2 regions of the Bradyrhizobium sp. NP1 genome follow, and region 1 is predicted to be linked to the other one. Evidence: predicted binding sites of a transcription regulator. Region 1 holds the regulator's gene; the other holds the start of a gene.

The links. Region 1 encodes HrcA, which represses chaperone genes, less so after heat shock. Its sites were predicted from a motif close to GTTAGCACTCNCNNNNNGNGAGTGCTAAC; they were not measured.
Region 2: QOU61_RS07140 (co-chaperone GroES) is a predicted target of HrcA. The motif match lies at 2,944-2,972, and genes of this name have one in related genera.

What each region holds. Positions count from the first base shown of each region.
Region 1 covers NZ_CP127385.1:168,595-174,525, reverse strand. Annotated here, with positions in the region: gene hemW (radical SAM family heme chaperone HemW) at 21-1,178, opposite strand; gene rdgB (RdgB/HAM1 family non-canonical purine NTP pyrophosphatase) at 1,165-1,800, opposite strand; gene rph (ribonuclease PH) at 1,812-2,525, opposite strand; gene hrcA (heat-inducible transcriptional repressor HrcA) at 2,772-3,860, shown strand; gene grpE (nucleotide exchange factor GrpE) at 3,973-4,578, shown strand; gene pncA (bifunctional nicotinamidase/pyrazinamidase) at 4,604-5,317, opposite strand; gene QOU61_RS00775 (hypothetical protein) at 5,578-5,931, opposite strand, start outside.
Region 2 covers NZ_CP127385.1:1,501,920-1,507,850, reverse strand. Annotated here, with positions in the region: gene QOU61_RS07160 (DUF2076 domain-containing protein) at 1-194, shown strand, start outside; gene QOU61_RS07155 (L,D-transpeptidase) at 268-1,050, opposite strand; gene QOU61_RS07150 (protein phosphatase CheZ) at 1,363-2,130, shown strand; gene QOU61_RS07145 (hypothetical protein) at 2,233-2,751, opposite strand; gene QOU61_RS07140 (co-chaperone GroES) at 3,058-3,354, shown strand; gene groL (chaperonin GroEL) at 3,539-5,176, shown strand; gene QOU61_RS07130 (hypothetical protein) at 5,324-5,931, shown strand, end outside.

The DNA of each region.
Region 1 (5,931 bases):
AAACGCTATAGCTCGAAATTCTAGGCTGCGAGATCCGCCACGACCGCGTCGAGCACGGGGAAGCCGGCCTGCGTCACGCGCAGCCGGCCGTCACTATCGACGGCGATCGCGCCCTGCTCGCGCAGCGACGCGATCCGGTCCGCATCAAGCCGGCGTCCCGCCAAGGCCGCGTAACGCCGGGGGTCGATGCCTTCGGCGAGGCGCAACCCCATCAGCAGGAACTCGTCGGCACGCTCCTCGCTGCTGAGGTCGTCATCGACCACCACGCCATGGCCGTTCGCTTCGACGCGCATCAGCCAGCTCTCGGGGCGCTTCTCGGTCGCGATCGCGTGCCTGACGCCGTCGATATCCAGGCGGCCATGGGCGCCCGGGCCGATGCCGGCGTATTCCTGACCACGCCAATAGACCAAATTGTGTCGGCATTCGGCGCCTGGCCGGGCGTGATTGGAGATCTCGTAGGCGGGGAGTCCAAGCTGCGCGCAAATCTCCTGCGTCACGTCATAGAGTGCGCGGGCGGCCGCCTCGTCCGGCGTTCGCAATTTGCCTGCGGCATGCAGGCCGAAGAACGGCGTGCCTTCCTCGATCGTCAGCTGATAGAGCGACAGATGTTCGGCCGCCTCGTCGATCGCGCGCTTCAGCTCACTGGCCCACATTGCCGGCGTCTGGCCGGGCCGGGCATAGATCAGGTCGAACGAGTAGCGATCGAAGGCTTTCCGCGCGATCGCAACCGCGTCCAGCGCCTCGCGCGCGCTGTGCAGCCGTCCCAGCTCCTTCAGCGAGGCATCGTCGAGGGCCTGCACGCCGAGCGAGACACGGTTGACGCCGGCCGCGCGATAGCCGGCAAAGCGCGTCGCCTCGACGCTGGTCGGGTTGGCCTCCAGCGTCACCTCGGCGTCGCTTGCGACCTGCCAATGCCTGCCGATCGCATCGAGGATCGCGCCGACCGTCTTCGGTTGCATCAGAGACGGAGTGCCGCCGCCGAGGAAGATCGAGGTCACCGTGCGCGCACCCGTGCGCGCGGCCATGGTTTCGATCTCCGCGGCAAAAGCCCGCGCGAAGCGGTCCTCGTCGATCGCGGCATGGCGGACATGGCTGTTGAAATCGCAGTACGGACACTTCGACAGGCAGAACGGCCAATGCACGTAGACGCCAAAGGCTTCCTGGTCAGCGCGGCTCAAGGCAGATCTCCGCAAGCTTGACGAAAGCGCGGGCACGGTGCGAGAGGCCGAGCCCCAGCGGCGGCAGGCCGTGTTTCTCGATGCTGGTCATCTCGCCGAAGGTACGCGCAAAACCGTCCGGCATGAACATCGGATCGTAGCCGAATCCGGCCGTTCCGCGCGGCGGCCACACCAGCGTTCCGTCGACGCGGGCCTCGACCTCTTCGAGGTGCCCGTCGGGCCAGGCGACGCACAGCGCGGACACGAAATGCGCCCTGCGCTTGTCCGGCGTGGAGGCGCCGCGCTCCTGCAGCAGCCGCTCGATCCGTGTCATGGCGGCGCCAAAATCCTTGTCCGGCCCGGCCCAGCGCGCCGAGAAGATGCCGGGCGCGCCATCGAGCGCCTCGACCACGATCCCCGAATCGTCGGCAAAGGCGGGAAGCCGCGCCGCGTTCGCCGCCGCCACCGCCTTGATCATTGCATTGGCGCGGAAACTGTCGCCGGTCTCCTCCGGCTCGGTCAGGCCGACCTCGCCGGCGGAGACCGCTTCGACCCCGTGCGGCGCCAGCAGCTCCTGCATCTCGGCGAGCTTGCCGGGATTGTGGGTCGCGATGACGAGCCTGCCTGTGATTTTGCGGTGCATGGTTGGAAAGATTATGCGACCGCGAGCTTCTGCAGGTCGACCAGCCGCGTCACGCCCTTCTTGGCCAGCGCCATCAGCGCCAGGAACTCCTCCTGCGTGAACGGGGTCTTCTCCGCGGTGCCCTGCACCTCGATGATGCGGCCGTCGCCGGTCATCACGAAATTGGCGTCGGTGTCGGCGTCCGAGTCCTCGGCATAGTCGAGGTCGAGCACGGGCGTGCCGTCGTAGATGCCGCAGGAGATCGCTGCGACATTGGCGCGCAGCACCTCGGCCTTGATCATATTGCGCGCCTTCATCCAGCCGATGCAGTCGGCGAGTGCGACCCAGCCGCCGGTGATCGAGGCGGTGCGGGTGCCGCCGTCGGCCTGCAGCACGTCGCAATCGATGGTGATCTGGCGCTCGCCCAGGGCCTCGAGGTCGATGGCGGCGCGCAGCGATCGGCCGATCAGGCGCTGGATCTCGACGGTGCGCCCGCCCTGCTTGCCGGCGGTGGCCTCCCGGCGCGTGCGTTCCAGGGTCGCGCGCGGCAGCATGCCGTATTCGGCCGTGACCCAGCCCCGGCCCTGGCCCCTCAGCCAGGGCGGCAGGCGTTCCTCCAGCGTCGCGGTGACCAGCACATGCGTGTCGCCGAATTTGACGAGGCAGGAACCCTCCGCATATTTGACGACGCCCCGCTCCAGCGACACGGCGCGCAGTTCATCGGGTGCACGGCGGCTTGGCCGCATGGGAATCCTCCAGAAAGTGCGGCAAAGGGCGCTTTGCCTGCGGTGCTTGTAGGTGGGAGAACGGCCAGCGGCAAGACCGTTAAGCCCGATGCCTGCTTGTCAGCGGGCCGGAGGATCGACAAATTACAGCCTGATCCGGACGCTGCGGGTCGGTTTCCGGAACCGAGGCGAGGCGCCCAAGCGCGACGGCGATATCGTCCCTGCCCATCGCGCTCCGAGGGTGTTTGCGAGGGAGCAAGTTGTTCAGTGGCCCAACACGATCCGATTGGTCTGATCACACCGCGCGCTGGGCTCGCCCAGCTCAATGAGCGGTCGCGCGACATTTTTCGTCAAATCGTCGAAAGCTACCTCGCGACCGGCGAACCGGTCGGCTCGCGCAATATTTCACGCCTGATCACCGTGCCGCTGTCGCCGGCCTCGGTGCGCAACGTGATGGCCGACCTCGAGCAGCTCGGCCTGATCTATGCGCCGCACACCTCGGCCGGCCGGCTGCCGACCGAGCTCGGCTTGCGTTTCTTCGTCGATGCCCTGATGCAGCTCGGCGATCTCAGCGAAGCCGAGCGGCAGTCGATCGAGGGGCAATTGGCCTCCGTCGGCCGGGCGCAATCGGTGGAGGCGGCGCTCGACGAGGCGCTGACCCGGCTGTCCGGCCTGACCCGGGCCGCCGCCGTGGTGCTGACCGCGAAATCGAATGCAAGGCTCAAGCACATCGAGTTCGTGCGGCTGGAACCTGCGCGTGCGCTGGCGGTCTTGGTGGCCGAAGACGGCCAGGTCGAAAACCGGGTGCTGGCGCTGCCGCCCGGCGTTCCCTCCTCGGCCCTGACGGAAGCGACCAATTTCCTCAATGCGCGGATTCGCGGACGCACGCTGGCAGAGGCGCGGCTGGAGCTTGAAACCGCGCTGGCGCAGGACCGCGCCGAGCTCGACCAACTGACGCAAAAGGTGATCGCGGCCGGCGTTGCAGGCTGGTCCGGCGGCGAGAGCGAGGACCGCCAGTTGATCGTGCGCGGCCACGCCAACCTCCTGGAGGATCTGCACGCACTTGACGATCTCGAGCGGATCAAATCGCTGTTCGACGATCTCGAGACCAAGCGCGGCGTGGTCGACCTTCTGGGGCGCGCCGAACATGCCGATGGCGTGCGGATCTTCATCGGGTCGGAGAACAAGCTGTTCTCGCTGTCGGGATCTTCCACCATCGTGGCGCCCTATAGCGACGGCGCCGGCCGCATCGTCGGCGTGCTCGGCGTGATCGGGCCCACGCGTCTCAATTATGCCAGGGTGATCCCGACCGTGGACTATGCTGCGCGCATCGTCAGCCGGCTGCTCGGCGGCTGAGGTCCCCGGATCGGGACCCATGGCGCTTGATTTTCTTCGGCTAAAGCACGATATCCCGGCCGACATCCATTCACGATGAGCTTGATCCAGGCGATTTTCAAAAGGGCCAGTCATGACCGATCCCGACCTGCAGAAGAATGATCCGGACAATCCGGCGCAGGCCAACGAGCCCAGGGTTTCCAAGCCCTATGTGATGCCTGACGATCCCGAGCCGGCGTCGGTCGAAGCGCTCGCCAAGGAAGCGGCCGACGCGCGCGACAGGATGCTGCGGACGCTGGCGGAGATGGAGAACCTGCGCAAGCGCACCAGCCGCGAGGTAGCCGATGCGCGGACCTACGGCATTACCGGTTTTGCGCGCGATGTGCTCGATATCGCCGACAATCTGCAGCGCGCGCTCGATGCGGTTCCCGCCGAGGCCAAGGCGGCCGCCGATCCCGGGCTGAAGGCGCTGATCGAAGGCGTCGAATTGACCGAGCGCTCGCTGCTCAATGCGCTCGAGAAACACGGCGTGAAGAAGTTCGATCCCATGGGCGAAAAGTTCGACCCGAACTTCCAGCAGGCCATGTACGAGGTTCCCGATCCGTCGGTCCCCGCGGGCACCGTGGTTCACGTCGTGCAGGCCGGCTACATGATCGGCGACCGGGTGCTCCGGCCGGCAATGGTCGGCGTCGCCAAGGGCGGCGCGAAAGCGGCGCCGGCGGTCGATACCGCAAACTGATCCGGCGCTCGCCGGCGGCGCGCCTTCAGGCCGCGAGGTCGCTCGACTGGATGCGCTTGACGCCGGCCTTGGCCATGTCGGTCCAGGCCTTGGCGAGCGAGCCCTGGGTGTCGATGCCGCGACAGGCGTCCTCCACCACATAGGTTTCAAAGTCCGCCTTGCGGGCATCGAGCGCGGTCCAGGCGACGCAGAAATCGGTGGCGAGGCCGGCCACGAAAACCCGCTTCACCTGGCGCGCCTTCAGATAGGCGGCGAGCCCCGTCGTGGTCTTGCCGTCGGCCTCGGTGAAGGCCGAATAGCTGTCGACGTCCTTGTGAAAGCCCTTGCGGATGATCAGCTCCGCCTGCGGGATCGAGAGATCCTTCGACAGAGCCGCGCCTTCCGAGCCCTGCACACAGTGGTCCGGCCACAGCACCTGCTTGCCGTAGGGCAGATCGATGGTCTCGAACGGCTTCTTGCCGGGATGGCTGGAAGCGAAGGAGACATGCGCTTGCGTGTGCCAATCCTGCGTGAGCACCACATTGGCGAAGCTTCTGGCGATCTTGTTGATGACGGGAACGACCTGATCCCCGTCCTTCACTGCAAGGCTGCCGCCGGGCAGGAAGCAGTTCTGCACGTCGATCACCAGCAGCGCTGACGCCTCGTCCGGCCTGATCGGCGTTGCCGCCCACGCCCGCCGCGATACGCCTGACGCCGCGCCGACGCCGAGACCTGCCAGAATCCGTCTTCGATCCCACATGTTGCGTCTCCCCGTCCGGTTCAGCGCGGCGTCAGCGAATCAGCTCACCCGGCAGTGTGCCGAATCCGAAGTTCGCATCATTTCGCGGCAACCTCTTAAGCGAACTTCGCATTCGAAGGACACCAGGAATCCTAAGATTCTAGTGTGGTTTTGGTTCAGAAATTCTCCTGACGCACTCGCCGATAAATGAAGCGAATTTCTGAACCGACACACCAGGCGTAAAGCGGATCGCGCCGGCCGCAGCCGCGTGCGATTGCCCATCAGCTCCGCGGCTGGATGCCGTCGCGGACGGCACGGAACCGCGGGAAGGCGCTCGACCATTGATCGCGCGGCGAGCTGCCGATGATGCGCAGCGCGCTCGATGAGCCGAACTTCAGCCACTGCACCACAGTCACCTGGGTGTTGTCCTTGCCGCTGATGGCGTCGATCCGCGTCTCGTAGGCGGGCTGACCGTCAATGCGGATCGGTTCCGACATCGTGATCCGCGCGTCGCGCACGCCGGGGATTTGCGTCGCCGCCTGCGCTGCGAAGCGCCCGCGATCGTCGGGCTGGGCTGCGGTCGCGCCGATGATGCCGATCACCATGAAGGGCGCCGGCTCGAAGCCTTTGACCTC
Region 2 (5,931 bases), 1.3 Mb from region 1:
GGAGCGATCAGTCCGGCAGCACGCTGGCGCATGACGCCGGGATCGACGACGTCGGCCGCTCGGGCCAGCGCGACGCGAACTCTGATGCCGACCAGCGCAGCGGCCTGTTCGACACCGCCGACACCGACCACGATTACGACGACGATGACGGCGACGGATTCGACAGTGACGACGGCGGCAGCGACTACGCCTGACAACACACGTTCCTGAAAGCATGACGGCCGCCTTTTGAGGCGGCCGTTTTGCTTGATGCGGCGAAAGCAGCGATCAGATGACGATGACCCTGGTGCCGACGCCGACGCGTCCGTAAAGGTCGATGACATCCTCGTTGCGCATCCGGATGCAGCCCGACGAGACGTTGGTGCCGATGGTCCAGGGCTCGTTGGAGCCGTGGATGCGGTAGAGCGAGGAGCCGAGATACATCGCGCGTGCGCCGAGCGGATTTTGCGGGCCGCCCTCCATGTGGCGCGGCAGGTCCGGCCGGCGCGCCAGCATTTCAGCCGGCGGCGTCCAGTCCGGCCATTCGCGCTTGGCGGAGATCGCCTTGACACCCGACCAGGTGAAGCCGGGCCGTCCGACGCCGATGCCGTAGCGCAAGGCCTTGCCGTCACCCTGCACCAGATAGAGGAACTTGTTCGGCGTATCGACCACGATGGTGCCGGCGCGCTCGTGACCGGAATAGTCGACGAGCTGCTTCTCGTATCTCGGGTCGAACGGCCGCTGCGCCGGATCGATCGCTTGCTGCCGGTCGATCATGCTCTGCTGCTGCGGGTCCGCCGGCAGCAGCAGCGGCGCGCCATAGGCGGGCTGCTGCTGATAGACCGGCTGCTGCTGATAGGCAGGCGCCTGCCCAGGCCCGTCGCCGAACAGGAATTCGATGAAGCCGCCGCCCATGTTCGATGCCGTGCGCACCGGCGCGGGCTGTGCGGGCTGACGGGCGTAGATCACGGTGGGCTCGCGCGGCACCGCCGCGTCGAAGGCTGCGGCCGGGTCCAATCCCGCGCCGAGGAAGCAGGCGCCGGCGAGCGCCAGGGACATTTTCTTGAACATCGACGTACTCTGTACTGTTTCGTCTTACTCTGTTCGTGCGCCCGGGCGCGGCTCATGCGTGCCCTGCACGCGGTGAATAAAAGATCAAAACCGCATCGGTTTGGTAAACGAAACGGGCGTTTCGATTCACCACGTCGTCAACACCCGCGGGATTTCGCGGACAGCGTTTATTTTCGGTGAAGGCGAAAGCGGCATGGTTAACCGCTTCTATGCGCCCCGCCCGCGCCCGCCCGCCGGCAGTTCCGCACGGAAACGGGATGTTAAATCGCGCTGGTCTAAGACTTTGCGTCGCGAGGGTGGGAGGAAGAATTCATGCCAGTGCATCGCAAACGTTTTCGTATCGAAGAAGCCTTTGTCGGCGAGGTGCCGACGCCCGAAATCGACAATGGCGATGCCGGTTCAATGCACCACGCGATCATGGCCGAGCTGCGCGCCATCCGCGCCCAGATGGCGCATCCCGGCAGCGCCGCCGCGCCCTCGCCAGCAGCTGCGCCGGTCGTGCGCGAAGCCGAGACCCAGGCGCTGCTTGACACCTATCGCGCGCAGATCGAGCAGTGCGAGAAGCTCAAGGTCGAGCTCGACCTGATTCACGACGCGATCAGCCGCACCAAGCGCGAGATCGCGGTGCTGCATGGCAAGAGCTTCGACGGCCAGGAGATGGCCAAGGTCAACGGCGAGCTCGGCGCGGTCGTCGGCGGCACCGAACAGGCCACGCAACAGATCCTCGAAGCCACCGAGTCGATCGACCAGGCCGCCACCGCCCTCTCCAAGAGCATCTCCTTCGATCAGCAGAAGCTGCTCAGCGAGGAAATCCAGGAGCGCGTGGTTTCGATCTTCGAGGCCTGCAATTTCCAGGACCTGACCGGCCAGCGCATCAGCAAGGTGATGAACACGATGAAGTTCATCGAGCGGCACATCAACGCCATGATGGAGATCTGGGGCGGCGTCGACGCGATCAAGGCGCATGCGCCGCCGATCGTCGACACCCGCGAAGGCGACGCGCGGCTGTTGAACGGACCGAAGCTCGACGGCGACGTCGGTCACGCCTCGCAGGACGACATCGACGCCCTGTTCAACTGAGTCGTCTCAAATTTCGAAAACGAAAACGCCGGCCTTTAGGGCCGGCGTTTCTGTTTTGGTCCGTCATTCCGGGGCGATGTGGCACCAAGGGTTCTCTTGAACCTATGCGCGCGGCCCGCAGCGCACATAGACCATGTTGCCGTAGCGCGTCGCGGCATCCTTGTCGACGAAGCGGGTGACCAGCACGCGGCCGTCGAAGGAGACGATCTCACGGTCCTGCTCGCCGCCGGCCGGCCCCGACGGGCCGATAAAGTTCTTGCCGCCCGGCGAGCCCTTCAGGCGCAGTTCCTGCGGCGTGGCCTGGTCGGCCAGGTGCATGATCACGCCGCCGGACTGGCCGGCCCCGATCACGTAAGGCTGCTTGCACTGCGCAAGCGCGGCCTTCTCGGTGCGAGCCCGGTCGGCGGGGTTCTGGTACGAGGCAAGCCCCCAGCGCCCGACGATCTCGTCGGAGCGGATGGTGGCGGGCATCTCCGGCGCGACGCCCGGCTCCGGTGCAGGCGCGGGCGAAGACGGCGAGAAGCTGAAGCCGCTGAAGCTGGAGCATGCTCCCAGGAATATCGTGAGCGCTCCGACGACCCCCCAATTGGCGATCGCCCGCACACGAAATGAACTGACCATGCTATCCCCCGAGCAAAGTGGCCGCACCCGTCCCGCAGCCAAGCGCAAAACTGTTGTCGGAGCAATGACGTCGGGTAAATTACGCCGCCGCTCCGATTTGGTTTCCCAGAGCATCCTATATCGCCCTCACCAAGCCCTTAACCCCTTCCTTCCTTGACAGGATCGGCGCCAGGCCATATTTCGAGCGCGCACATTAGCACTCCCAGACTGCGATTGCTAAACGCGAACCATTTCGGCCCGGGCCGGCGCCGGTACGGACCGCGAGCCCAACCGATCTGACAACTGAGTCTCCAAAAGGGAAACGTCATGGCTAAAACCAGATTTCGTCCGCTGCATGACCGCGTCGTGGTCAAGCGCCTCGATGCCGAAGAGAAGACCAAGGGCGGCATCATCATCCCCGACACGGTCAAGGAAAAGCCGTCGCAGGGCGAAATCACCGCAGTCGGCCCCGGCGGCCGCGACGAGACCGGCAAGCTGATCCCGATCGATCTCAAGGTCGGCGACCGCGTGCTGTTCGGCAAATGGTCGGGCACCGAGGTCAAGATCGACGGCGAGGAACTCCTGATCATGAAGGAGTCCGACATCATGGGCGTGCTGGCCTAAGCCGCAGCACTGATATCTCTCCGCACTCTCTATTGTCATGCCCGGACCTGATCCGGGCATCCATCACTCCCTCAACGAGGATGGATTGCCGGGCCGCCTGCGCGAGGACGAGCTTCGCGCTTTCGCCCGGCAATGACGAAAAACCCAATCCCCTCACCGACCAGCTATTCGAGGAGTAAAATTAATGGCTGCCAAGGAAGTAAAATTTGCCGGCGACGCGCGCGACCGCATGCTGCGCGGCGTCGACATTCTCGCCAACGCCGTGAAGGTCACGCTCGGCCCCAAGGGCCGCAATGTCGTCATCGAGAAGAGCTTCGGCGCTCCGCGCATCACCAAGGACGGCGTCACCGTCGCCAAGGAGATCGAGCTCGAGGACAAATTCGAGAACATGGGCGCGCAGATGCTGCGCGAGGTCGCTTCCAAGACCAACGACACCGCCGGTGACGGCACCACCACGGCGACCGTGCTGGCCCAGGCGATCGTGCGCGAGGGCGGCAAGTCGGTCGCGGCCGGCATGAACCCGATGGATCTCAAGCGCGGCATCAACATCGCGGTCGCCGCCGTGGTCAAGGACATCGAGAAGCGCGCCAAGCCGGTCGCCTCCTCCTCGGAAGTCGCCCAGGTCGGCACCATCTCGGCCAACGGCGACACTGCGATCGGCAAGATGATCGCGCAGGCGATGCAGAAGGTCGGCAACGAGGGCGTCATCACCGTCGAGGAGAACAAGTCGCTGGAGACGGAAGTCGACATCGTCGAAGGCATGAAGTTCGACCGCGGCTACCTGTCGCCCTACTTCGTTACCAATGCCGAGAAGATGACCGCCGAGCTCGAGGACGCCTACGTGCTCCTGCACGAGAAGAAGCTCTCCGGCCTGCAGGCCATGCTGCCGGTGCTGGAAGCGGTGGTGCAGTCGGGCCGTCCGCTCGTCATCATCGCCGAGGACGTCGAGGGCGAGGCGCTGGCGACGCTGGTCGTCAACCGCCTGCGCGGCGGCCTGAAGGTCGCCGCCGTCAAGGCGCCGGGCTTCGGCGATCGCCGCAAGGCCATGCTCGAGGACATCGCGATCCTGACCGGCGGCCAGCTGATCTCCGACGAGCTCGGCATGAAGCTCGAAGGCGTCACGCTGAACATGCTCGGCCGCGCCCGCAAGGTGGTGATCGACAAGGAGAACACCACGATCGTCAACGGCGCCGGCAAGAAGAAGGACATCGAGGCCCGCGTCGCCCAGATCAAGGCGCAGATCGAGGAGACCACCTCCGACTACGATCGCGAGAAGCTGCAGGAGCGGCTGGCCAAGCTCGCCGGCGGCGTCGCGGTGATCCGCGTCGGCGGCGCGACCGAGGTCGAGGTCAAGGAGAAGAAGGACCGCGTCGAGGACGCGCTCAACGCCACCCGCGCGGCCGTTCAGGAAGGCATCGTGCCGGGCGGCGGCGTCGCGCTGCTGCGCGCCAAGAAGGCGGTCGGCCGCATCCACAACGACAATGCGGACGTCCAGGCCGGCATCAACATCGTGCTGAAGGCGCTGGAAGCCCCGATCCGCCAGATCTCGGAGAATGCCGGGGTCGAGGGCTCGATCGTGGTCGGCAAGATCCTCGAGGACAAGTCGGAGACGTTCGGCTTCGACGCCCAGACCGAGGAATATGTCGACATGGTCGCCAAGGGCATCATCGATCCGGCCAAGGTGGTGCGCACTGCGCTGCAGGACGCCTCCTCCGTCGCCGGCCTGCTGGTGACCACGGAAGCGATGGTGGCCGAGATGCCGAAGGAGCCGGCGGCGCCGGCGATGCCCGGCGGCGGCGGCATGGGCGGGATGGGCTTCTAAACGCCCCGTTCGCATCGAACCGACACGAAGGCCGCCTCCGGGCGGCCTTCTTTTTGGGTCGATGATCCCTGCGTTCCAAATCGGGCGGAAACGCTTTAGAACAGCGCCCGGCCAAGAGTGAGCCTGGTAGGGATCGGGGAATTGAAAATGCGCGCGCTTCTGTTTTGCCTGGTCGGCGTGGTTATGCTGGCGCCGGATATCGGCTTCGCCCAACAGATGAAACTTTCGCCGAAGGCAGCACCGGGGGCCAACGAAACCCGCTACTTCACGGCCATCGACGGCCTGATGGACGGCAATGCCGACGTCGTTTTGAAGGAAACCCGGCAGGGCAAGACGGTCACCGCCGCCGTGCTCGACGTCTGCTATCCCGCCGAGAAGGGTTCCGACCGCAAGGATCGTTTCGTCGCCAATCTTGCGGTCAGCGGCCAAACCATGACCGGCAGCACGCAGACCATCGGCGGCAAGCAGCCGGTCACGGTCAAGCTGGCGCGAAAGGCGACCGGCGACACCTTCGAGTTCCGCGGCCAGATCACCATCGGCTCGAACGTCACCGAGGTCGCCTCATCGGACAATTCCGATCTCAGTGAAAAGGAATTTTTGGACAATCAGACCACCGACGACGGCATCACGCCGGCGCCAAAGGATTTCACCGAGGTCTCGCCGGAATCGGTCGGCGTGCGGATCAAGCTCGATGCGGCGCTGGATTTCCTGAAGAGCCTCAAAGGCGAAGGCGTCGAAGTGTCGCTGACGAGCCT